One region of the Massilia sp. SYSU DXS3249 genome, then DNA from elsewhere that is predicted to be linked to it. Evidence: predicted binding sites of a transcription regulator. Region 1 holds the regulator's gene; each other region holds the start of a gene.
What was found. The regulator FNR, encoded in region 1, switches genes on or off when oxygen is low (the NO sensors DNR and NnrR bind a similar motif). The targets are predictions, from matches to a motif close to TTGATNNNNATCAA.
Positions count from the first base shown of each region.

Region 2: ACWCIA_RS02170 (universal stress protein) is a predicted target of FNR. The motif match lies at 1,853-1,866, and genes of this name have one in related genera.
Region 3: ACWCIA_RS02195 (universal stress protein) is a predicted target of FNR. The motif match lies at 2,649-2,662, and genes of this name have one in related genera.
Region 4: ACWCIA_RS22200 (universal stress protein) is a predicted target of FNR. The motif match lies at 3,115-3,128, and genes of this name have one in related genera.

Region 1 is NZ_JBSIPX010000004.1:17,631-23,086, forward strand. Features, by position in the region: gene ACWCIA_RS06260 (DUF885 domain-containing protein) at 1-913, shown strand, start outside; gene ACWCIA_RS06265 (VOC family protein) at 1,097-1,525, shown strand; gene fnr (fumarate/nitrate reduction transcriptional regulator Fnr) at 1,634-2,401, opposite strand; gene ACWCIA_RS06275 (cytochrome ubiquinol oxidase subunit I) at 2,627-4,087, shown strand; gene cydB (cytochrome d ubiquinol oxidase subunit II) at 4,091-5,098, shown strand; gene ACWCIA_RS06285 (DUF2474 domain-containing protein) at 5,098-5,268, shown strand; gene ACWCIA_RS06290 (TorD/DmsD family molecular chaperone) at 5,421-5,456, shown strand, end outside.
Region 2 is NZ_JBSIPX010000001.1:494,397-499,852, reverse strand. Features, by position in the region: gene ACWCIA_RS02175 (bifunctional acetate--CoA ligase family protein/GNAT family N-acetyltransferase) at 1-1,693, opposite strand, end outside; gene ACWCIA_RS02170 (universal stress protein) at 1,944-2,483, shown strand; gene ACWCIA_RS02165 (universal stress protein) at 2,772-3,614, shown strand; gene ACWCIA_RS02160 (NAD(P)-dependent alcohol dehydrogenase) at 3,683-4,738, shown strand; gene ACWCIA_RS02155 (universal stress protein) at 4,809-5,456, shown strand, end outside.
Region 3 is NZ_JBSIPX010000001.1:503,531-508,986, forward strand. Features, by position in the region: gene ACWCIA_RS02185 (PHA/PHB synthase family protein) at 1-1,070, opposite strand, end outside; gene ACWCIA_RS02190 (universal stress protein) at 1,067-1,531, opposite strand; gene ACWCIA_RS02195 (universal stress protein) at 1,635-2,513, opposite strand; gene ACWCIA_RS02200 (lipid-binding SYLF domain-containing protein) at 2,706-3,491, opposite strand; gene pbpG (D-alanyl-D-alanine endopeptidase) at 4,285-5,151, opposite strand.
Region 4 is NZ_JBSIPX010000028.1:23,052-28,507, forward strand. Features, by position in the region: gene ACWCIA_RS22185 (glycine zipper 2TM domain-containing protein) at 1-297, shown strand, start outside; gene ACWCIA_RS22190 (Crp/Fnr family transcriptional regulator) at 570-1,364, opposite strand; gene ACWCIA_RS22195 (response regulator) at 1,849-2,493, opposite strand; gene ACWCIA_RS22200 (universal stress protein) at 2,576-3,043, opposite strand; gene ACWCIA_RS22205 (protein phosphatase CheZ) at 3,455-4,306, shown strand; gene ACWCIA_RS22210 (chemotaxis protein CheA) at 4,306-5,456, shown strand, end outside.

The DNA.
Region 1 (5,456 bases):
TGCGATCGGCCTGCGCGAAGTGGCGCGCATCGAAGGCGAGATGGACAAGCACCTGCGCTCGCTCGGCTTCAACGAGGGCAGCATCGAGGCGCGCATGAAGGCGCTCGACGCCACCTTCCAGCCGAAGGTGAAGGATGGAGAGGACCCGCGCCCGGCCATCCTGGCCAAGTACGTCGAGATGGTGAAGGACGCCGAGCGGCGCAGCGCCAGCCTGTTCAACCTGAAGCCGCGAGCCCCGGTCGTCGTGCTGCGCGAGCCGCCGCTGACCGAGGCCTCGGCCGCCGCCCACTACTCGCTGCCGGCGCCGGACGGCAGCCGCCCGGGCGTGTTCTGGGTGCCGATGCGCGGTCCGACCTTCGACATGATCCGCATGCGCAGCCTGTCCTACCACGAGGCGGTACCCGGCCACCACTTCCAGCTGGCGATCCAGCAGGAATTGACCGGCATCCCGAAATACCGCAGCCAGCGCATCTTCAGCGGCGGCAGCGCGCACAGCGAAGGCTGGGCGCTGTACACCGAACGCCTGGCGGTGGAGCAGGGCTGGTACGGGGACGAAAAGACCGGCGACGTGCCGGGCCTCCTGGGCGCGCTCGGGTCGGAACTGTTCCGCGCACGCCGCCTGGTGGTCGACACCGGCCTGCACATGAAGGGCTGGACGCGCCAGCAGGCGGTCGACTACGGCATCAACGTGCAGGAAGTGGACCGCTACGTCGCCTGGCCGGGCCAGGCCACGGCCTACATGATCGGCATGCTGCGCATCCTGGAGCTGCGCGAGAAGGCCAAGGCCGAACTCGGCCCGAAATTCTCGCTGCCGGCCTTCCACGACATGGTCCTCGGCGCCGGTTCCGTGCCGCTCGACGTGCTGGGCCAGCTGGTCGACGGCTGGATCGCGAAGGAGAAGGCGAAGGCCTGAACCGACCGGTAGGGTGGGCACTTGTGCCCACGCGGTACGTACTCTGCGTCCAGGCGACCATGCCGCGGACGCGCAGGCAGCGCGTCCATGCACGTGATGAAACCGCGTGGGCTCGAGAGCCCACCCTACGTCCGCCGCACGATAGAATGGATTCCCGACCACCTCTTTCCGAAGGAGTGCGCTATGGAAACCCAGGAACTCTACCGCGGCCGCCTGATCGACCACATCCAGCTCGTGGTGCGCAACCTCCCTGCGTCGCGCAGGTTTTATACGGCAGTATTCGAAGCGCTGGGCGTGCCGCTGGCGGCTAGCGGCGAGGATTATTTCTGGGCCGACGAACTGTTCGTCTCGACCGCCGACAGCGAGGCCGCGCAGGGCATGCTGACCGGGCGCCACCACCTGGCCTTCCAGGCGGGCAGCCGCGAGATGGTCGATGCTTTCCACAAGGCAGCACTGGCCGCGGGCGGCAAGGACAACGGCGGCCCCGGGGAACGCGCCTACCACCCCGGCTATTACGCTGCCTTCGCGCTCGATCCGGACGGCAACAACATCGAAGCCGTTTACCACGGCGAGGCGCAGCGCAGCGCCCCGGCGGTGCGGGTTACTTTTTAATCCGGAGGGGAGCGCCTAAGAAAACCTCCAGGGCAAGGCGCATCGTCGAAGACAGTACCAGGGTACGGCGAGACGATGCAACGCAGCCATGGAGGTTTTATTAGGCACTCAGCTCATCGGGCTGCACTGGTCGGTGCCGGCCGCAATCGCCTTCAGCTTGGCCGGCTCGAGCAGGCGCACCTCGCGCTTGTCGACTTCGATCCAGCCCTGTTTCTTGAAGCGCGACAGGAGCCGGCTCACGCTCTCGATCGTCAGGCCCAGGTAGTTGCCGATGTCCTCGCGCGACATGCGCAGCCCGAAGCTGGTCGAGGAGTAGCCGCGCGCCGCATAACGTGCGGACAGGTTCACCAGGAACACTGCAAAGCGCTGCTCGGCGCGCATATTGCCCAACAGAAGCATCACGTTCTGCTCGCGCGTGATCTCCTGGCTCATGATCCGGTGAAAATGGCGGAGCAGGGCGGGCACCTGGCCGAACAGGTCTTCCAGGCGTGCGAACGGAATTTCGCAGACTTCGCTGTCTTCCAGCGCCACCGCGTCGCAGTGGTGGCGGTCGCCGCTGATCGCGTCCATGCCGAGCAGCTCGCCGGCCATCTGAAAGCCGGTGATCTGCTGCTCGCCGGCGGCATTGACCTGGTAGGTCTTGAAATGGCCGTAGCGGATCGCGTACAGGCTGCGGAAGGGCTCGCCCATGGCGTACAGGCGCTCGTCGCGCGCGAGGCGGCGGCGGCGGCCGATGATCTGGTCGAGCCGGTTGATGTCGGCGTCGTCGAGCCCCATCGGCAGGCAGAGCTGGTGCATGCTGCAGGCGCTGCAGCTGGCCTTGATCGCGCCGAGACTGATCGGCGCCGTCGCGGGAAGTGGGATGCCTTGGGTCATGTTAGGACGAAGAAACGAGGTAAAAACGTGGCCGGTCCATTATAGACCGCTGAGCCGTCCCCATTCCCGGTTTTTCCGGACAAGGCCGTCCACATGCGCGCTTGCGATGTAAGTACGCAACGGCTCCCTACGCTTCGCACCGCCTTTCGCGAGCATGGACAGCTTGCCAACTGTGCGCACCTTTACCCATGCTAGATTCTCGACAGTTCATCCTCGGGAGTGCTCATGTTCGGCTTATCGGCGTTGGACCTGGCCCGCATCCAGTTCGCGTTCACGATGTCCTTCCACATCCTGTTCCCGGCGGTCACCATCGGCCTGGCAAGCTACCTCGCCGTCCTCGAATTGTCCTGGCTGCGCACCAAGCGCGCGGTGTATGTCGACCTCTACCATTTCTGGCTGAAGATCTTCGCCGTCATGTTCGGCATGGGCGTGGTGTCGGGCATCGTGATGGCCTACCAGATCGGCACCAACTGGGGCGCCATGTCCGAGTTCGCCGGTTCGATCATGGGCCCGGTGCTGGCCTACGAAGTGCTGACCGCCTTCTTCCTGGAGGCGGGCTTCCTCGGCGTAATGCTGTTCGGCTGGACCCGGGTCGGCCCGCACCTGCATTTCGTCGCCACCTGCATGGTCGCGGTCGGCACCCTGATTTCCGCCACCTGGATCCTGGCCGCCAACAGCTGGATGCAGACCCCACAGGGCTATGCCATCGAGGGCGGGCGCATGGTGCCGGCCGACTGGCTGGCGATCGTCTTCAATCCCTCGTTTCCCTACCGCCTGCTGCACATGGTGGCGGCGGCCTACCTCACCACGGCGCTGATCGTCGGCGCGGTCGGGGCCTGGCAACTGCTCAAGGGCAGGGACAACCCGGCGGTGCGCAAGATGCTGTCGATGGCGATGTGGATGATCCTGCTCGCGGCGCCCGTCCAGGCGGTCATCGGCGACTTCCACGGCCTCAACACGCTCGAGCACCAGCCCGCCAAGCTGGCGGCGATGGAAGGACACTGGCAGAACGAGCCCGGCGAGGCGGTGCCGCTGCTGCTGTTCGGGATTCCCGACATGGAGGCCGAGCAGACGCGCTACGCGGTCGGCATCCCGCACCTGGGCAGCCTGATCCTGACCCATACCTGGTCCGGGCAGATTGCCGGCCTGAAGGAATTCGCCCCCGCCGACCGGCCGAACTCCCTGATCGTGTTCTGGAGCTTCCGCCTGATGGTCGGACTGGGCCTGCTGATGATCGCCCTCGGCGCCTGGAGCCTGCTGCTCAGGCGGCGCGGGCGGATCTTCACCAGCCGCGCTTTCCTGCGCGGTGCCTTGTGGATGGGGCCGGCCGGGCTGGTGGCCATCCTCGCCGGCTGGGTCACCACCGAAGTGGGGCGCCAGCCCTGGGTCGTGTACGGCGTGCTGAGGACGGCGGACGCCGTCTCGCCGCACGGCGCCGGGACGCTCGCGCTCACGCTGGCCCTGTTCGTGGTCGCCTACCTCTTCGTGTTCGGCGCCGGCACCGCCTACGTGCTGCGCATGATGCGCAAGGGCCCCCAGGCCTTCGAGCTGCACCGGGCGACCGAGGGCGGGCCGGGCGAAGGCCGCACGCCGATGCGCCCGATGTCGGCCGCCGACGTCGGCAACGACGACGACGCGGTGGAGGATCATCCCGGCGGCGGCGGTCACCACTCCAGGGGAAGCTGAGCCATGGGCATCGACACCTCGGTCATCTGGGCCGTCATCATCTACTTCGCCGTCTTCATGTACGTGCTGCTCGACGGCTTCGACCTCGGCATCGGCATGCTGTTCCCCTTCGCCCGGGACAAGCGCGACCGCGACACCATGATGAATACCGTGGCCCCGGTCTGGGACGGCAACGAAACCTGGCTGGTGCTGGGCGGGGAAGGGCTGCTGGCAGCCTTTCCGGTGGCGTATTCGATCATCCTTTCGGGGCTCTACCTGCCGCTCATCTTCATGCTGATCGGCCTGGTGTTCCGCGGCGTGGCCTTCGAATTCCGCTTCAAGGCCAAGGAGAGCGGGCGCCACCTGTGGGACAAGGCCTTCATCGGCGGCTCGGTGGTCGCCAGCTTCTTCCAGGGCGTCTCGCTCGGCGCCTTTCTCGACGGCATCACCGTGTCCGGCCGCAGCTATGCCGGCGGCCCGCTCGACTGGATCGCGCCGTTTCCCCTGCTCGCCGGCTTCGGCGTGATGATCGCCTACACCCTGCTCGGCAGCACCTGGCTGATCATGAAGACGGAAGGCGACCTGCACCGGCGCATGGTGCAGGTGGCGCGCCCCTTCGCGCTGCTGCTGCTCGGCGCCATCGTCGTGGTCAGCATCTGGACGCCGCTGCGCGACCCGCACGTCGCCGACCGCTGGTTCACCTTCCCGAACATCGTGTTCCTGATGCCGGTGCCGGTGCTGGTGCTGCTGTTCATCGTGATCCTGCTGCGCTCGCTGAAGCGCGACCCGCACCGGTGGCCCTTCGTCGCCGCGCTGGCGCTGGTCTTCCTCGGCTACTCGGGGATGGCGATCAGCATCTGGCCGCACATCGTGCCGCCGGCGATCACCATCTGGGAGGCGTCCTCGCCTCCGGCCAGCCAGGGTTTCGCCCTGGTCGGCACGCTCTTCATCCTGCCGATCATCCTGATGTACACGGTCTGGTCGTACTGGGTCTTCCGCGGCAAGGTCAAGGCCGACGCGGGGTATCACTGATGGGCAAGCGGCCGTCATCCGACCCGCCAGGGCAGCCGGGAGCCGGGCGCCGGGCCCTCTGGCTGCGCCGCCTCGGGTGGATGCTCGGCCTGTGGGCGGGCGGGGTGCTCGCCCTCTGGCTGGTTGCCGGCCTGATCCGGACAATCATGCACGCGGCGGGCATGCGCTGAAGAGGCGGTCGGCGCCGATCGAGCCTCCCTCGCGCCTCCTGCGGGCCGCCCGGAGCGCGCGGGGCGAGCCCCAGGTTCAACCGTGCGCGCCTTTACAGGACGAGCGAATACACTTTCGATGAAGATTTACTAACGGAGCGCCGCCAGTGTCCATGCAGTCCGCATCAAGCATCCTGTCCACCCCAGCG
Region 2 (5,456 bases), on a different contig from region 1:
TGCCGCGCAGGGCCGCGCGCAGCGAGGGCTCGTCGCCCAGGTCGAGGACGACGCCGCCCACGTCGGACTTGTGCGACAGGTCGGGAGACAGGATTTTCAGCGCAACCGGATAGCCGATGCGCGCCGCGCCCGCCACGGCCCCGGCTTCGTCAAGCGCGATATCGGTCGCCACCGACGGGATGCCGAAACTGGCAAGCAGGGCCTTGGCGTCCGCTTCCCCGACCGTCCCGCCGCCGTCCGCCAGCAACCGGGCCACGCGTGTGCGCGCGCCGGAGCGGTCCGCCGGGGCCAGCACGCCTGCCGAGGGAACCTGCATCAGCAGCGCCTGGTTGCGCCCGTAATCGACCAGCTGCATCAGCGCGCGCACGGCCTCCTCGGGCGTGTCGAAGACTGGCAGGCCGGCGTCGATACAGAGATTGCGTGCCTGCGCGACGCTCGCGCCGCCAAGCCAGCAGCACAGCACCGGCCGCGATGCGCCACGCAGCAGCGGCAACAGTGCGCGGGCGATCTCGGCGGCCGGCACGATGGCCGTCGGCGCGTGGATCAGCAGCAGCGCATCGGCGTCGTTCGAGGCCAGCAGCGTCTTCAGCACCTCGACATAGCGCTCGGCGGGCGCGTCGCCGATGATGTCGACCGGGTTTCCTCTCGACCAGTTAGGCGGCAGGTGCCGGTCGAGCTGCGCCAGCGTGGCCTCGCCCAGCGATGCGAGCGTTCCGTGCGCGGCAACCAACGCGTCGGTTGCCATGACGCCCGGTCCCCCGCCATTGGTCAGGATCGCCAGCCGTCCGGCGCCGGGGCGCAGGCGCAGGCCATCCCCAAGCACCGCCACCGCATCGAACAGCTCGGCGGTGGTGTGCACCCGCAGCATCCCGGCACGGCGCAGGGCGGCGTCGACCACCAGGTCGGCCGCAGCCAGCGCACCGGTATGGCTGAAGGCTGCGCGCGCCGCCTCGGCCGCCCTGCCCGCCTTGACGATCACGGTGGGCTTGGCGCGCGCCGCGCCGCGCGCCGCCGACATGAACTTGCGCGCCTGGCGGATGCCCTCAGCGTACACGAGGATGGCGTCGGTGCCGCTGTCTCCGGCCAGGTAGTCGAGCAGGTCGCCGAGATCGACATCGCTGGCGTCGCCCAGGGAGATGAACGAGGAAAAACCGATCCTGCGCTCGCGCGCCCAGTCAAGCACCGCCGTCACCATCGCGCCGGACTGTGCGACGAAGGCCAGGCGTCCGGGCAAGGCCGACACCGGCGCGAAGCTTGCGTTCAGGCCGATTCCCGGAACCAGCAGGCCGACACAGTTCGGCCCGAGGATGCGCAGCAGGTGTGGCCGGGCGGCATCGAGCATTGCCTGGCGCAGGCTGGCACCGCCGGGACCGGGGGCGTCCAGCCCGGCGCTGAGCACCACCGCCGCCCGGCACCCGAGCTCTCCGAGCTGGGCAACGATACGGGGCACCGTGGCGGCCGGCGTGCACACCACCGCCAGCCCGGGCGCGCGCGGCAGGCGCTTGACGTCCGCAACCACGTCGATTCCCGACAGCTGGCGGTATTTCGGATTGACCGGCCAGATGGGGCCCGTGAACCCGGCGCTGACGAGGTTGGCCAGCACCGTCGCGCCGACGCTGCCGGGACGCGCACTCGCGCCGACGACCGCCACGGAGCCGGGCGCGAAGAAGTGGCCGAGGTTACGGATGCTCATCTGCTCTCCCTGTCCGGTCCTGACACGCCCGTCAGCCGCCACATGCGGCCCCGAGCGCGGTGATCCGGGAGCCAGAATGGCGCCCGGCACCGATAACAGCCTTGACGCACATCAAATCCACCAGGGTGGGCAAATCGCGCGCCGCGGCGTCATGCAATTTTGATGCGCATCAAGGACTCGAGAGGACGTGGCACCCATTCTAGCAGCGCGCCCATCCGGCGCAAGTGAGGATTTCTACAGGGAGAGTCCCATGTACCAACGCATTCTCGTGCCCACCGACGGTTCCGAACTGGCGACCCTGGCAGCCGATGCCGCGATTGCCTTCGCGCAGGTTTGTCGCAGCGAAATCGTCGCGCTCTCGGTTGCGCCGCCGGAACCGGTAATGATGTCGGCGGAAGGTGCGATTGCGACAAGCAGCCCGCTTGGCGTCGACGTCCTGCTGGAGCAGGCAAGCCAGTATGTCGGGCAGGTTGCCGATGCGGCAGCGAAAGCCGGCGTCAAATGTACGGCGCTGACGGCGTACGGCTATTCGCCCGCCGATGAAATCATCAATGTCGCCGAACGCGAGCACTGCGACCTGATCTTCATTGCCTCGCACGGCCGGCGCGGCCTGAGCCGGCTGATCGCCGGCAGCGTCACGCAACGCGTGCTGGCCTATTCGCCAGTGCCGGTGATGGTCTACCGGGCGCGCCCGTCGCAGGCAACAGGGCCAGGCGCAGACGCATTCGCAGTGGCCGCCGGGGAGGCGCCACATGCTGCGCCGGCGGCATCTGCCGGCCGTGCTCCATGAAGTTACCGGGATCGCGGCTGCACGCCATGAATCTTGTGAATGGCACACTGATCGCGTCATGCCGTGTCCGTACCCCTGTCTATCTGCTTCGGCAAGGCTCCTTCGACGACAGGCTCCCGTTTGACCTACATCAAAGCGGCAAATGACCCGGATCGACAGACTTGCCTGCAGGTGTGAGATGCAGAGTGAGACCGATGCGGTGCCGCCACGCCGCACGGACCTGCGCACTAACCATCCCACCGTCCCGGATTGACACCAACGTGGCCCCATCTACCTAAGCGAGTATGCATGCCGTACAAGACCGTCCTCGTCCATTGCGACCTGTCCATCCATGCACCCGCCCGGATCGCGCTGGCTACCGCGATTTGCGCGGAGCACGGCGCGCACCTGGTCGGCGCGGCATTCACAGGTATTGCGCGTCAGATCTTCCCGGGCGGCTACGACGCCGCGCCAGGCAGCCTGCTGGCCAGCTATGTGGAGCCGCTCCACATGGCTGCCCGGGACGCGCTCGACCGCTTCGAGGAAGTCGCCGGGCGCGCTGGCATTTCCCACCAGTCGCGCCTGATCTGCGACCAGGCCCCTGACGGCCTCGCACTGCTTGCCCGGTTCGCCGACCTGGTGGTCGTCAGCCAGGACGACCCGGACGAGAGCCTGGGCTATCGTCCGGCAGCCGAACGCATGCCCGACTATCTCGTGCTCAACGCCGCGCGGCCGGTACTGGTCGTGCCGCGGCTGGCGCCGCCTGCCGCCTGTCCGCGCCGGATCCTGCTGTGCTGGAACGGCAGCAGGGAGGCGGCGATGGCGATGTCTGCCTCGCTCCCCCTGCTCGAGCGCGCCACCGATGTGATTCTCGCCACCCTCACCCCCACCTTTCCGGGCCCATGTGCCGACGCCGAGGAACTGGACGACGCCCTCGCTTTCCTGGAACGCCACGCTATGCGGGTCGACGTGGTGCTGCGCGATCCGCGCCACGATACGGGGCACGCGATCCTCGACCTGGCCGCCGAACAGGGCTGCGACCTGGTGGTGATGGGATGCTTCGGCCGTTCGCAGTTCCACGAACTCCTCCTGGGCGGCGCGAGCAGGACCGCGCTGCAGGAGGCGGCGCTGCCTGTGCTGATGGCCCGCTAGGACAGGCGCGGATGCAGCCCCCCACGCCGCACACACCGCGCACTGCGCCAACTGAACAGGAGGAGCAAATGGGCAACATGAACGCAGCCGTCTTCACCGGTCCCGGACGGATCGTCCTCGGGCGCAAGCCGATTCCGCGTGCCGGGCCGGGCGAGGCGGTCGTCAAGATCACCATGACGACCATCTGCGGGACCGACGTGCATATCCTGAAAGGCGAGTATCCGGTCGCCGACGGCCTCACGGTCGGGCACGAACCGGTCGGCACGATCGCCGAGCTCGGGGCCGGCGTTACCGGGTACGTGGTCGGACAGCGCGTCGTGGCGGGGGCCATCTGCCCGTGCGGGCAGTGCCACTCCTGCCTCGACGGGCACCAGGCCCAGTGTGGCGGGCACGCCATCGGCGGCTGGCGCCTCGGCAATACGATCGATGGCTGCCAGGCCGAGTATGTCAGGGTACCGTTCGCCATGGCCAACCTGGCGCCGATCCCGGACGAACTGACCGACGAACAGGTGCTGATGTGCCCGGACATCCTGAGCACCGGGTTCGGCGGCGCCGAAAGCGGCGGCATCCGGATCGGCGACAGCGTCGCGGTATTTGCCCAGGGGCCGATCGGGCTGTGCGCCACGGCCGGCGCCCGCCTGCGCGGGGCCTCGCGCATCATCGCGGTCGACCGTGTACCCGAGCGGCTCGCGATGGCCCGCCGCCTGGGCGCCGACCACGTCATCGACTACAGCGAGCGCGACCCGGTAGAGGAAATCCTGCGCCTGACCGGCGGCCTCGGCGTGGACGTCGCAATCGAGGCGCTCGGCACTCAGCAGACCTTCGAGAGTTGCCTGCGCGTCCTGCGCCCCGGAGGCACGCTGTCGAGCCTGGGCGTGTACTCCGGCAAGCTCTCGCTGCCGGTGGACGCATTCGCGGCAGGGCTGGGCGACCACCGGATCGTGACCACCCTGTGCCCCGGAGGCAAGGAGCGCATGCGCAGGCTGATGAACGTGGTGGCATCGGGCCGGCTCGACTTGCAGCCGCTGGTGACCCACCGCTTCCGCCTCGAGCAGATCGAGGATGCCTATGAACTGTTCGCCAACGGGCGCGACGGCGTCCTGAAAGTGGCGATTATTCCCTGAGCCGCGATTCTCACCAATTCTCTCGGCAATTTCCAGCGACTTCCGGCAATTTCCAAGGAAAGGAGCAGCCATGTACAAGACCATTGTCGTTCATGTCGACGAAAGCCCGGCGATGGAAGCGCGCTTGCTGGCCGCCGCCCGGCTCGCCGGGGAACACGGGGCGCACCTGGTGGGCTGCGCCGCCACCGGCATGTCCTGGCCGGCGTACGCGATGCTGGCCGGTTCGATGACGAGGGCGGGAGGCGAGGAATTCGAGTCCTTGCGCGTGCTTGGACATGCGAACCTGGAGCGCTTCTCCCTACGCGCGCGCCAGCTCGGCGTGCAATCGCTGGAGGAGCGCCTGGTAGAAGACGAAAACCGCGACGCGCTGCTGCTGCAGTCGCGTTATGCCGACCTGGTGGTGACCGGCCTGGACGCGGGCGACCAGGCAACTGCACGCGGGCTGCCGCAATACCTTGCGCTGCGCGGCCCGCGGCCGGTGCTCGTGGTGCAGCCCGCGTATGCCGGGGAACCGATCACGGACAGCGTCGTCGTCGGCTGGGACGGCAGCGTGGCCGCCCTGCGCGCCATCGCCGGCGCCCTGCCCCTGCTCGTGCGCGCGGGCACGGTACGGCTCGCGCTGGTCAACCCGGAAAGCGAGGCGGGACTGCACGGCGAAGAGCCGGGCGCCGACATGGCGCGCTACCTGGCGCGCCACGGCGTGCCCGTCGAGGTCCTC
Region 3 (5,456 bases), on a different contig from region 1:
AGCAGGGTCAGGCTGGCCAGGCGCCGGTCGTGGTCGCGTGCCATGGCCGCGGCCGCGATGGCGAGCAAGGTGCCGCCCAGGCAGTAGCCGCAGGCGTTTACCTGGTTTGAACCCGTTTCGCGCACGATGGCCTCCAACGCGTCCATGATCCCGAGCCGGCGATAGTCGTCCAGGCTCAGCTCTCGGTCGCCATGCCCCGGGTTTTTCCAGGAGATGACGTAGACGCTGTGGCCATGTTCCACAAGATAGCGCACCAGCGAATTGTGCGGCGAGAGGTCGAGGATGTAATACTTCATGATCCATGCAGGCACGATCAGGAGCGGGACCGCATGGACCGTCGGCGTGACCGGATCGTAGCGCAGCAGTTCTGCCAGCTCGTTGCGCAGCACGACCTGGCCCGGCGTGACCGCCACTTCGCGGCCGGGACGAAAGCCCGGTGTTCCGGCGTCGCCGCTTGCAGCCCGCCAGGCGTCGTGCGCCGCACGCCATGAGCCCGCGACGAGGTTCATGCCGCCACGTTTCCAGGTCGCCTCCAGCACGACGGGATTGGTCAGGACGAAGTTCGACGGCGCAGCGCAGTCGAGCAGTTGGCGCGTCACGAACGTGACGACGTCGCCGTGGTGGGCCGACATGCCGCGTACGCTGCGGGTGGCGCGGTGCCACCATTGCTGCTGCAGCAGGAAGCCCTGGCTCAGCACGTTCCAGGGCCAGCGGTGCCAGGCCGGGTCGACGAAGCGCTTGTCCTGAGCCAGCGGCACCACCGGCTCGTCGGGGTGCGCCAGTGCGGCGCCGGCACAGTACTGCAGCCAGCGCAGCGTCGCCGTCGCCGCGTGTGTGGCGAGCTCGACCTGCTTGTCGGGGGAGAGCAGCAGGTGGCTGCACCAGTCGAACCACGCCATGCCGAGCGCTGCTGGCGAGACGTAGCCCGTGAAGCGGCCCAGCCAGGCGTGCAGCGGCAGGTCGAGCGCCGCACGCTCGACCTCGGTTTCCGGGTATCGGCGGCGAGTGCCCTGCCAGGGGCTCGCGTCGCGCTCGCGCACGCCGGCGGGCGGGAAGACGGGTTCGTTCATGGATGCCCCCTTTGCACGGCAGGCGCGGCAGGCTCAGCCGGTTGCCGGATGACGAGCACCGGGATGGCGCTATGTGTCAGTACCGCTTGCGTCTCGCTCCCCAGCAGCAGGGCTGCCGCGCCGCTGCGGCCGTGCGAGCCCATGACGATCAGGTCGCACTGCAGGTCGCGGGCGGTCTTGATGATCTGTTCGTAGGGAGCGTCCGAGGTTGGCGTGGCGACGGTGGCGGCGACGCCCGCCTGGGCCGCGCGCCGTTCCAGATAGCCGAGATACTCCTGCGCCAGGGCCCGGTTGCCAGGAGCGGCGAGGACGCCGAGCACGTGGCTGAAGAGAGGACGCATGGGAATGGCATGGAACCCGACGATCTCGGCGCCGGTGTCATGCGCCAAAGCAACTGCCGCGTCGACCGCAGCTGTGGACGCTGCCGATCCGTCAGTTGGAACGAGTATCCGCTTGAACATGAGGGTCCTCACAGGCAGGATGGCAACGGGCACCGGATGGCGCCGCACGACAGACGCCGCTTGTGGTCGGGTCTGTCGTGCCCGACACGGACTCTCCCGACAATCATTTGATCAATGTTACCGGCACCTGCGCGTGATAGACGACTTGCGACGCAACGGAACCAATCACGAGGTTGCCCATCAGCCCGAGTCCGCGGGTGCCCATGACGACTGCCGCACTGCCGGCCTGCGCGAGATGGTGCCCAATCTGCCTGCCCGGATCGCCTGTGCGGCAGTGCACTTCATACGGAATACCTTCGGAATCGAGGAGTTCCCTTGCCGGGCCCAGCACGCGTACGAATTCGTCGGGCGCAAGACGTGTCAGTTCTGCTGGAGACAGGCTGGCATACGACCGTGAGCTTGTGGGGTCGAGCACGTGCAGCAGCTCCAGCCGTACGCCCGGTTTCTCGCGCGCTCGCGCGGCGGCGTGGCGCAAGGCCCGCAGTGCGCTGTCCGACCCGTCGATGGGAACGAGTATTTTTTTCGTGACGTCCCCGTCTTGCCGGCGGGGCGGCCAGGCCTGTTTGACGAGGGTGACGGGGATGTCGACCAGCTTTACCACCTGGGTGGCCACCGACCCGATCATGAGGTTTGCCAACGCGCCTCGTCCCCGTGTTCCCATGATGATCGCGTCGCATGCGGTGGAGTGTGCATAGCCGGCGATTTCGGGCGCGGGCAGTCCGAAATGGCAATGGAGCGTGTATGGGACGCCAGCTTCCACGAGGATCTTGGCCGCCGGTTCCAGCGCCTGCGCCGCCTGGGGAGGGAAGCGATCATCGAGCTGCGGTGCGGAGAACGCTTCGGCCAGTATCACCGGCGTCATCGGTTCGACCACGTGCAGCAAATGGACCTGGGCCTGGGCGTCCGCCGCCTCCCTGGCGGCGTGGCGCACGGCGTGTAATGCATTGTCCGAACCGTCGCAAGGCACAAGCAGCTTTTTCATGTCTCCTCCAGGCTTGCCGGGCGGGCGCCAGGCACTGGCTCGGCCGCCGCAAGGGATCGCTTCGGATCGCAGTCTCGTCGACCTATCGGTTTGGAGTCGAACGTGGCCGTTTGGTTCAGGTGCGCGCAGCAAGGAGTGACGCGAATCAACGGCGCAGCCCTTCGACGGATCGCCGCGGTGTACCGGATCCTGCTAATTGTCGTGGGCACGCGCCGGCTGCCTTCGTTCGCCGAGCGCGGTCCTGAGGGCGTGGGCCCGCCGGTCGGATGGGGCGCCGTCGATTGCCTGCCGCGCAGAGACAGGCTTGCCGTAATGGGCGTGCGTCAGGTCCCGATTATAGCGGATATCATTGATCGAGACTGTGGCTGCATTGCCGAACACACCCTTGCCGCCAGACCAGGCGACCACGTCCCCGGCAGTCGAGCCCGCCGCCATGCGTCTGTAGTTGAGGACGGTCAGCCCGGCGTCGGCGCCCAGCGAGAAGTTGTTGCGCTTACGAAAGCGGTCAACCGCCTTCTGGTTCATGAGCAGCAGTGCGACCGGCCCGCCCTCGGCCCCGGCCTGCAGTCCGATCCCGAGCCCGCCCATGGTAAAGAAAGCGGGGTTGCCCCACTGGCCGTCGGCGCGCCGGGCCATCAGCACGCCGGAGCCGCCAGCGGCGCCTACGCCGAGGGCGGCGCGGCCGTATGCCGGGACGATGTACACGCCTCGCGCCCGGGTCAGCAGGTCGGCGATGGCCGGGGTGGCGGACATGGCGCGCGCGGCACGGGCGGCGTCTGCCAGGCGGCGCTCCGCGGCTTTCTCGCTCCGGGCGCGGAATTCGCCTTCGATCCCGACAGCGAACCGGGCGTCCCTGCCCGCGTCCTGCGCGATTGCACCGGGCAGGGCGATCAGGAACAGCAGGGTGACGGCGCCACCGGACAGGAGGCGGCGATGAGCGGAGCGCGAGAGGGCTTCTTGCGGGGAGGTGGCGTACATGGGCACTTGTCCGTATGCATTATCACCGGGGCGTCGTAGGCTGGTGCGATCCGGGAGTCAGCGGGCGCGCTCGAGCGGCCCCCGGGGCGCCGCCACCAGCGACCTGTTCGCGGTGGCGGTTATGGCCGGAGGGGGTGTCACGTACCATCAGCCGGGCCGCTGCAAGTATCCTGCTGTGCTGGTGGGGACTCCCGTCGGCATACACCAGAACGGTCTTGTACATGGCGGTCCTCTTGCTGTATCGGTATTTTCCTGCGCGGCACGGCTGCCGTGTCCATTCTATCGCGATGGCGTGATGACCGACCTCGGTCATTTGGGCGACATCCCAACGGACAGCTGCGCGAGTGTGCCCGGCCGCAGCGGAAGCATGGACAAGGCCCGCAGGAAAGTCCCAGACGGTGGCGGAGCCGGCGGTCGCCAGCGGTAACGTGTCGTCACCGTGCGCCATCAATTGACGGGCCAGGGCAACAGCCTGGTCGAAGCGCTCGTGGTTGGCGAAGCGCGTCAGCGGTCCGAGACTTGTCTGCGGGTCGCGACTGTCACTACCATATTGACGAAATAGCCATACGCCATCGACCCCTCGCTCATCTTGCGGTACCCGACAAAGAAGCCCTTGCTGACTTTATGCCAGGACGGCACCCCGTGGCTTCGACTTGTTCCGATTTCTCTTATGCCGATACGCTGCCAACAGGGGCACGCCCGACACGACATGGCTGCACCGGCGCTGTGAGCTTGCCGCGCGAGGATGCAAGGCCGTTGGCGCCGCAGGGCAGTACGGCCACCCCGGCGCGCATCACAAGCCCCTGGCCCGCGCCAGCACCCGTGCCCCGAACCTGGCCAGCCATGAGCGCACCCTGTTGGCGTCGGCCGCATGGGAAAATTTCCCCTGTGCGTCCAGGAACACCATCACCGTGGGGCGCTTCCTGACGATCGCATACAGCACCATGCAGCGGCCCGCTTCCGATATGTAACCGGTCTTCTGCAGGCGGATGCGCCAGTTCGCGCTCGACGTGAGGCGATTCGTGTTGCGGTAGACACTCTTCGATTTGCCCTGGCGGATGACGAAGCGGTGGTCGGTCGAATAGCGCCGGATGACCGGGTTCTTTTCCGCGGCAACGACCAGCCTGGCCAGGTCGGTCGGCGTCGAGACGTTGTCGCGCGAGAGGCCGGTGGGTTCGACGTAGCGGGTGTCCTTCATGCCGAGTGCGCGTGCCTTGGCGTTCATGGCGGCCACGAATTTCCTGGTCCCGCCGGGATAGTAGCGTCCCAGGGCCGATGCCGCGCGGTTTTCCGAACTCATCAGTGCCAGGTGGAGCATGTCCGCGCGCGACAAGCGGGTGCCTACCCGCAAGCGCGAGGACGAGTACTTGAGCCGGTCGATATCGGCCCTGCTGACCGTCAACATTTCCTTCATGTCCTGGCGGGCGTCGAGGACGACCAGCGCCGTCATCAGCTTGGTCAGCGATGCGATCGGCATGACGGCATGGGCATTTTTCTGGTACAAGACCGCCTTGGACCGCTGATCGAGAATGACGACCGCGCTCGAGCGCAGGGTGGCCAGCCGTGCCGCGCGCTGGCCGCTTGTCGCGGCCGCCTGGGCCAAGGACAGGTGGCCGGCAAGGAAAAACAGGACCAGGACAGGAATGAGGAGCAGTTTCATGCGTCGGGGTAGCGGTGCCGGGCCACTGCTGGATGGCCGGCATGGTTGCGATGAATCCCGATGGGCGGCGGCAGGACCATCCGCCGGATCAGCGAGCTCGGCAATGGTAGGCAGCGACACTTAGCGAACACTTAGTGCCGGCATGGCTGTGCTTAAATGAAACAGCCGCGAGCGGCGGCAGCGAACCTTGCGTCCGAGCTAAGGCTGAGCTAAGTCTCCTCCGCTAAGTTCGCCACTGCGGAAAATTCGACGGTGCCCGGGCACCACATGGCGCGGTGCATGAGGCGGCGCGCAGCGACTTCGAA
Region 4 (5,456 bases), on a different contig from region 1:
GTGAGCGGGGAGGGCAACTACCTCGGCACGGTGGGCGGCGCGGTCGTCGGCGGCCTGCTCGGCAGCCAGGTCGGCAGCGGCAGCGGACGCACTGCGGCCACGGTCGCGGGCGCGGTCGGCGGCGGGGTGGTCGGACGCAACATCGAACGCAACGCCCGCCGCAGCCAGCGCTATGAAGTCGTCGTGCGCTATTCGGGGAACGGAGCGACGCAGACGCTGCAGTTCGACAACGACCCGGGCTTCCGCGCGGGGGATGCGGTGCGGGTGAATAATGGGGTGTTGTCGCGGGACGAATAACGTAGCGATCCTGCCGACAAGGTTTCACCATCTGCAGACAACAACGTATCCGCGAGCATGAATGGTGAGGGAGGACGTAGGGTGGGCGGGGAACCCGCCCGGTGAACCCGTCATTGAGACCATTGGCCTCAATGACCCCTACGTCCCTTGCGTCTCGCTTTTCGAATGATCGGCGCGCCAAATTATTACGGCTCCGACATGGCGGTTCTTGTTGAAACCGTCACGGTCGGAGCCGTTTGTCCTTGCCGGGATCAACCCGGCCATACCGCAACTTACACCGTCGCCAGCACCTGGTCGCCGCCGGCCGCATCCAGCTCGGCCTTCTTGGCGCCGGCACCCTTGGTGCGCGAGCGCGAGGGTGGCAGGCGGCGCAGGGTCTTGAGCGCTTCGGCGTCCTTGATGCCGATGGTGCGCTGGTCGACCGTGATCAGCCCGATTTCGTTAAAGGCCGACAGGGTGCGGCTCACCGTTTCCAGCGTCAGGCCCAGGTAGCTGCCGATCTCGTGGCGCGTCATGCGCAGGTTGAACAGCTTGCTCGAGTAGCCCATCGCGGCGAAACGGTCGGCCAGCGAGACCAGGAAGCGGGCCACGCGTGCCTCGGCCGACAGGGCGCCGAGCATGCCGATCATGGCCTGTTCGCGCACCAGTTCGCGGCTCATGACGCCGTACATCAGGTTTTCCAGTTCCATGTGCACGCGGCCGAGGGCGGTCAGCTTCTTGAACGGCAGCAGGATCAGGTCGCAGTCGGACAGCGCGACCGCCTCCGATGCGTAGTGGCGGGTGTGGATGCCGTCGACGCCGAGCATGTCGCCCTTCATCGGGAAGCTCAGGACCTGCTCGTTGCCGAACTCGTCGATCAGCACCGTTTTCAGGAAGCCGGAATTGACGATGTACAGGGTGTCGAAAGCCTGGCCGATGGTGTGCACGCGCTGGCCCGTCTTGAACTGGACGTGCTGGAACAGCAACTCTTCGGAATTGACCGAGACGGCGGCCGGGATGTGCAGCAGGTCGCAGACTTCTTTCAGGTTGGACCACAGGCGGCCCTGGCGTTGGCGGCCCGCTTCCATCGGGGTGGAATGCATGGTCGAGCTGGCGTTGCGTTGATCTGGCGTTTGCTGGGACTGCATGCTTTTCTCCAGTGAAGAATTCGAGCAGGTGCGGTTTCAGTGGGGAACCGCTACCGGGTGCTTCAATAGGATTCATCAAGCGGCAGGCTTGGCTTACGGAGAAAAATTAGATCGCAAGCAAGTCGATACGCTGGAATTCAGTATGCCAACACGAGTTCGGCATTGGTATCAGCAATGGCTGAATGTATCGGTAGGAGGGCTGTCAGGAGTGTAGGAATAATCTTACTACTACGGGGCGTCTTCGAGGGAGGCTATGGGACTATCTTATCCCGCTTGCACGCCGGCGCACCGGGCGGTGCGTGGCGGGTATGGCACAAACTATGCAATTGCGATGTCAAACATCTTTGAATCCTTGCGTCGGGCCTGGCCACGTTCCCGGTATCGGGTCTGCTGGACCAGGCCTTTCGCAGCCAGGCCGAACGCCTCAGGCCTTCAGCGGCGCCAGCAGGCGGTGCGCGACCGCGTACTGGACCATTTCCGACAGCGAGGTCATGCCCATCTTCTGCATGATGCGGGTCTTGTGGGTGCTGACCGTCTTCACCGACAGGTGCAGGTTGTTGGCGATCTCGGTAATCGACTTGCCGCCGACTAGTAGCGAAAACACCTCGAATTCACGGTCCGACAGTTGCTTATGCAGCAATTGTTCGTTGGGCGCCATAATGTTCAGCGCCAGTTGCTCGGCCACTTCGGTGCTGATGTAGGGGCGGCCCGAAGCCACCTTGCGGATCGCGCCCACCAGCTGAGTGCCCGCGCTTTCCTTCGTGAGGTAACCCTGGGCGCCGGCGCGGATGGCGCGCACCGCGTATTGCTCCTCCTCGTGCATGGTGAGGATGAGGATGGCCAGCTTGGGCGCCTCGCTGCGCACCTGGCGGATCAGGTCGACCCCGCTGCGCCCGGGCATCGACAGGTCCAGCAGCAGCAGGTCGAAGCCGCCCTGGCGCACGAGGGACAGCACCTCGAAGCCGTTGGTGGCTTCGCCGACGATCTCGACGTCGAGCGCACCGTCCAGGATGCGCTTGAGGCCCTCGCGCATGATCGTGTGGTCATCCGCAATGACGATTCTTATCATAGATGCGTTCCCCCTGGCGCCGCGGCCTGCCGCAGCGTCTATATATAGATGCACGCCGCGCGCGGCGTGCCGGCACCGGGCGTTACGACTCGACCGGCTCGTTGATCAGGCGGTGCACCAGCACCGGCCTGGTCGTATGCGACAACACTTTGTTCGTGACGCTGCCCAGCAGGATCTGGCCCCAGCCGCTGCGTCCGTGCGAACCCATGAAGATCAGGTCGCAGCCCTGCTGCTCGGCGACGTCGACGATCTTGAGGGCCGTCGCGTCGGAAAACGCCGTCATGCAGCTGTGCGCGAGCCCGGCCTTTTCGCAGGAACGCATGATGCGGCCCATGTGGTCTTCGCCGGTACGCTTCATCTGTTCGACGTATTCCTCCTCGCTCGGATACGAGGGCGGGATGATTTCGACATACACGGGGTACTGGTACTCGGGTGCGACAAACAGGGCCAGCACCTCGGCTCCCATCTGCTGGGCGAACTTGACGCCGGCGCAGGCCGTGTGCTGGGACACGAGCGAACCGTCGGTGGTGATCAGGATTTTCCGGTACATGATGAGTCCTCCGAAATGCCACGCTATTGTGGCCCTGGCGAGCGAGCTGTTGCTTGTGATAGCGCAAGCTGTTGACTTTGGTCAAACATGAGCTTGCCTCCAGCAAACCGGGCCCCACGAACGTGATAAAAACGATGCACAATCGACGCGACTGTAAAACAACACCTGGCTTGTGAAAATAATCAGGAACCGCACGGTTTTATTGTCGCGGAATTAAGTTTCGTTGTCCATTTCGACGTACTGCCTTTTCCGACATTTACCTACGGCAACTACGCTGCTACACTCGCTGAATCATTTTTGGGCTTCCAACGACCCGCAAAACGCGCGTGGAAGTCCGTTATCCACCGGACCGAAACACGTAACAATCGCACGCAACAATTGCGACATTCTTAATATGGAGAAGCAGGGATTATGACCGACGCCGCCGACGATTTCGACGCCTTATTCGAGGAAGTGGCAGCCCAGCGCGCCAGTGCGCCGGCCCCTGCGGCGCCTGCTGCCGCACCGGCGGCTGCGCCTGTCGCCATGTCCGACGAGGACGACCTGGAAGCCCTGTTCGACCAGGTCGCATCGAGCCAGGCCGCTGCCCCGGCGGCCGTTGCAGCCACCGCGGCCACGACCGCCGCGCCTGCCGCCGACGCAGCCGAAGGCGAGGGCGACAAGAACATGTACGAACGCCTCGGCGGCATCGTGCGCCTGCTGCACGACTCGCTGCGCGAACTCGGCTACGACCGCGCGCTGACCGAGGCCTCGTCGCAGATCAACGACGCCCAGGACCGCCTGGAATACGTCGCCACCCTGACAGAGCAGGCCGCCAACAAGGTGCTCAACACCCTCGACGAAGGCATGCCGGCCCAGGACAAGCTGTCGAAGCAGGCCCAGGACATGTCGGGCCGCTGGGACGCACTGTTCTCGGGCAAGCTCAGCCTGGACGAATTCAAGGCCCTCGCCGGCGACTCGCGCCAGTTCGCCCAGGCCGTGTCGGACGCGACCGAAGCCGAAAAGGCGCGCCTGCTGGAAATCATGATGGCCCAGGACTTCCAGGACATCACCGGCCAGCTGATCAAGAAAGTGGTCGGAATCACCAAGACCGTGGAAAACGAGCTGGCCCAGCTGCTGCGCGACAACGCGCCGCCCGAGACGCGCGCCAAGCTGGCCGAAAAGGAAGCTGCCCCCGTGCAGCTGATGTCCGGTCCGTCGATGCCGTCGGCGGCGCTGGACCAGGACAATGTCGACGACCTTCTTGCCGATCTGGGATTCTAATGGACGATATGCTCAAGGACTTCGTCGTCGAGGCGATGGATCTGGCAGTCAATGTTGAAGAGCACCTCCTGCGCCTCGAACGCGATCCGGACAACAAGGAAACGCTGAACGCGGTCTTCCGTTCCTTCCACACGATCAAGGGCGGCGCCGGCTTCATGGGCCTGCCCGCGCTGGTCGCGGCCTGCCACCTGACCGAAAACCTGTTCGACGCGCTGCGCACCGGCGCCGCGCCCGTCACCCCGCTGTCGATCGAGGCGGCGCTGCAGGCATCGGGCTTCGTGGCCGACCAGTTGAACGACCTGAACAACGGCACCGCGCCGGAACAGCTCGCGCCGATGCCGCAGGACCTGGAACGCATCCTGATGGACGCGATCGAAGGCAAGGCCGAGGCCGCTCCGGCGCCCGTGGCTGCCGCTCCGGCTGCTGCCGCGCCCGCTCCGGCTGCCCCGGCCCCGGTTGCCGCCGCTGCAGCAGGCGACGATGGCCTCGACTGGCCTGCCATGTACAACGCCGTCGTGCCGGCCAGCGCCGCGATTCCGGCCGCCGCCGTATCGGCAGCGCCGGTCCAGGCCGCCGCTGAAGCACCTGCCGCCGTGCACACCGAGGCTGCCCCGGCCGCACCGGCCGCCAAGGCCGGCTGGGACGGTGTCGACCGCCGCAGCAACAGCAGCGCCGTCGCCGCCGCGCCTGCCAAGGACGAAAGCATCCGTATCGACGCGGTCAAGCTCGACGCGCTGCTGGAAGTGGCCGGCGAATCGGTGCAGGCCGCCAATCAGGCCGCCGTGCTGCTCGAACGCCTGGCGCAGTTCAAGTTCGAAGGGCAGGCCGCCACCCTGATGGCCACGCTCACCGAAACCCTGGAACGTGCTTCGCGCTACTCGGCCGAACTGCAGCGCGCTACGCTGGCGACCCGCATGCAGCCGGTCGGCCGCCTGTTCCAGAAATTCCCGCGCCTGGTGCGCGAGCTGGCGAAGGACCTCGGCAAGGACGTCGAGCTGACCATCGAAGGCGCCGAGACCGAAGTCGACCGCGTCGTCGTCGACAGCCTGTACGACCCGCTGGTGCACATGCTGCGCAACGCGCTCGACCACGGCGTCGAGTCGCCGCAGGAGCGCGTCGCCGCAGGCAAGCCCGCCAAGGCCTTCATCCT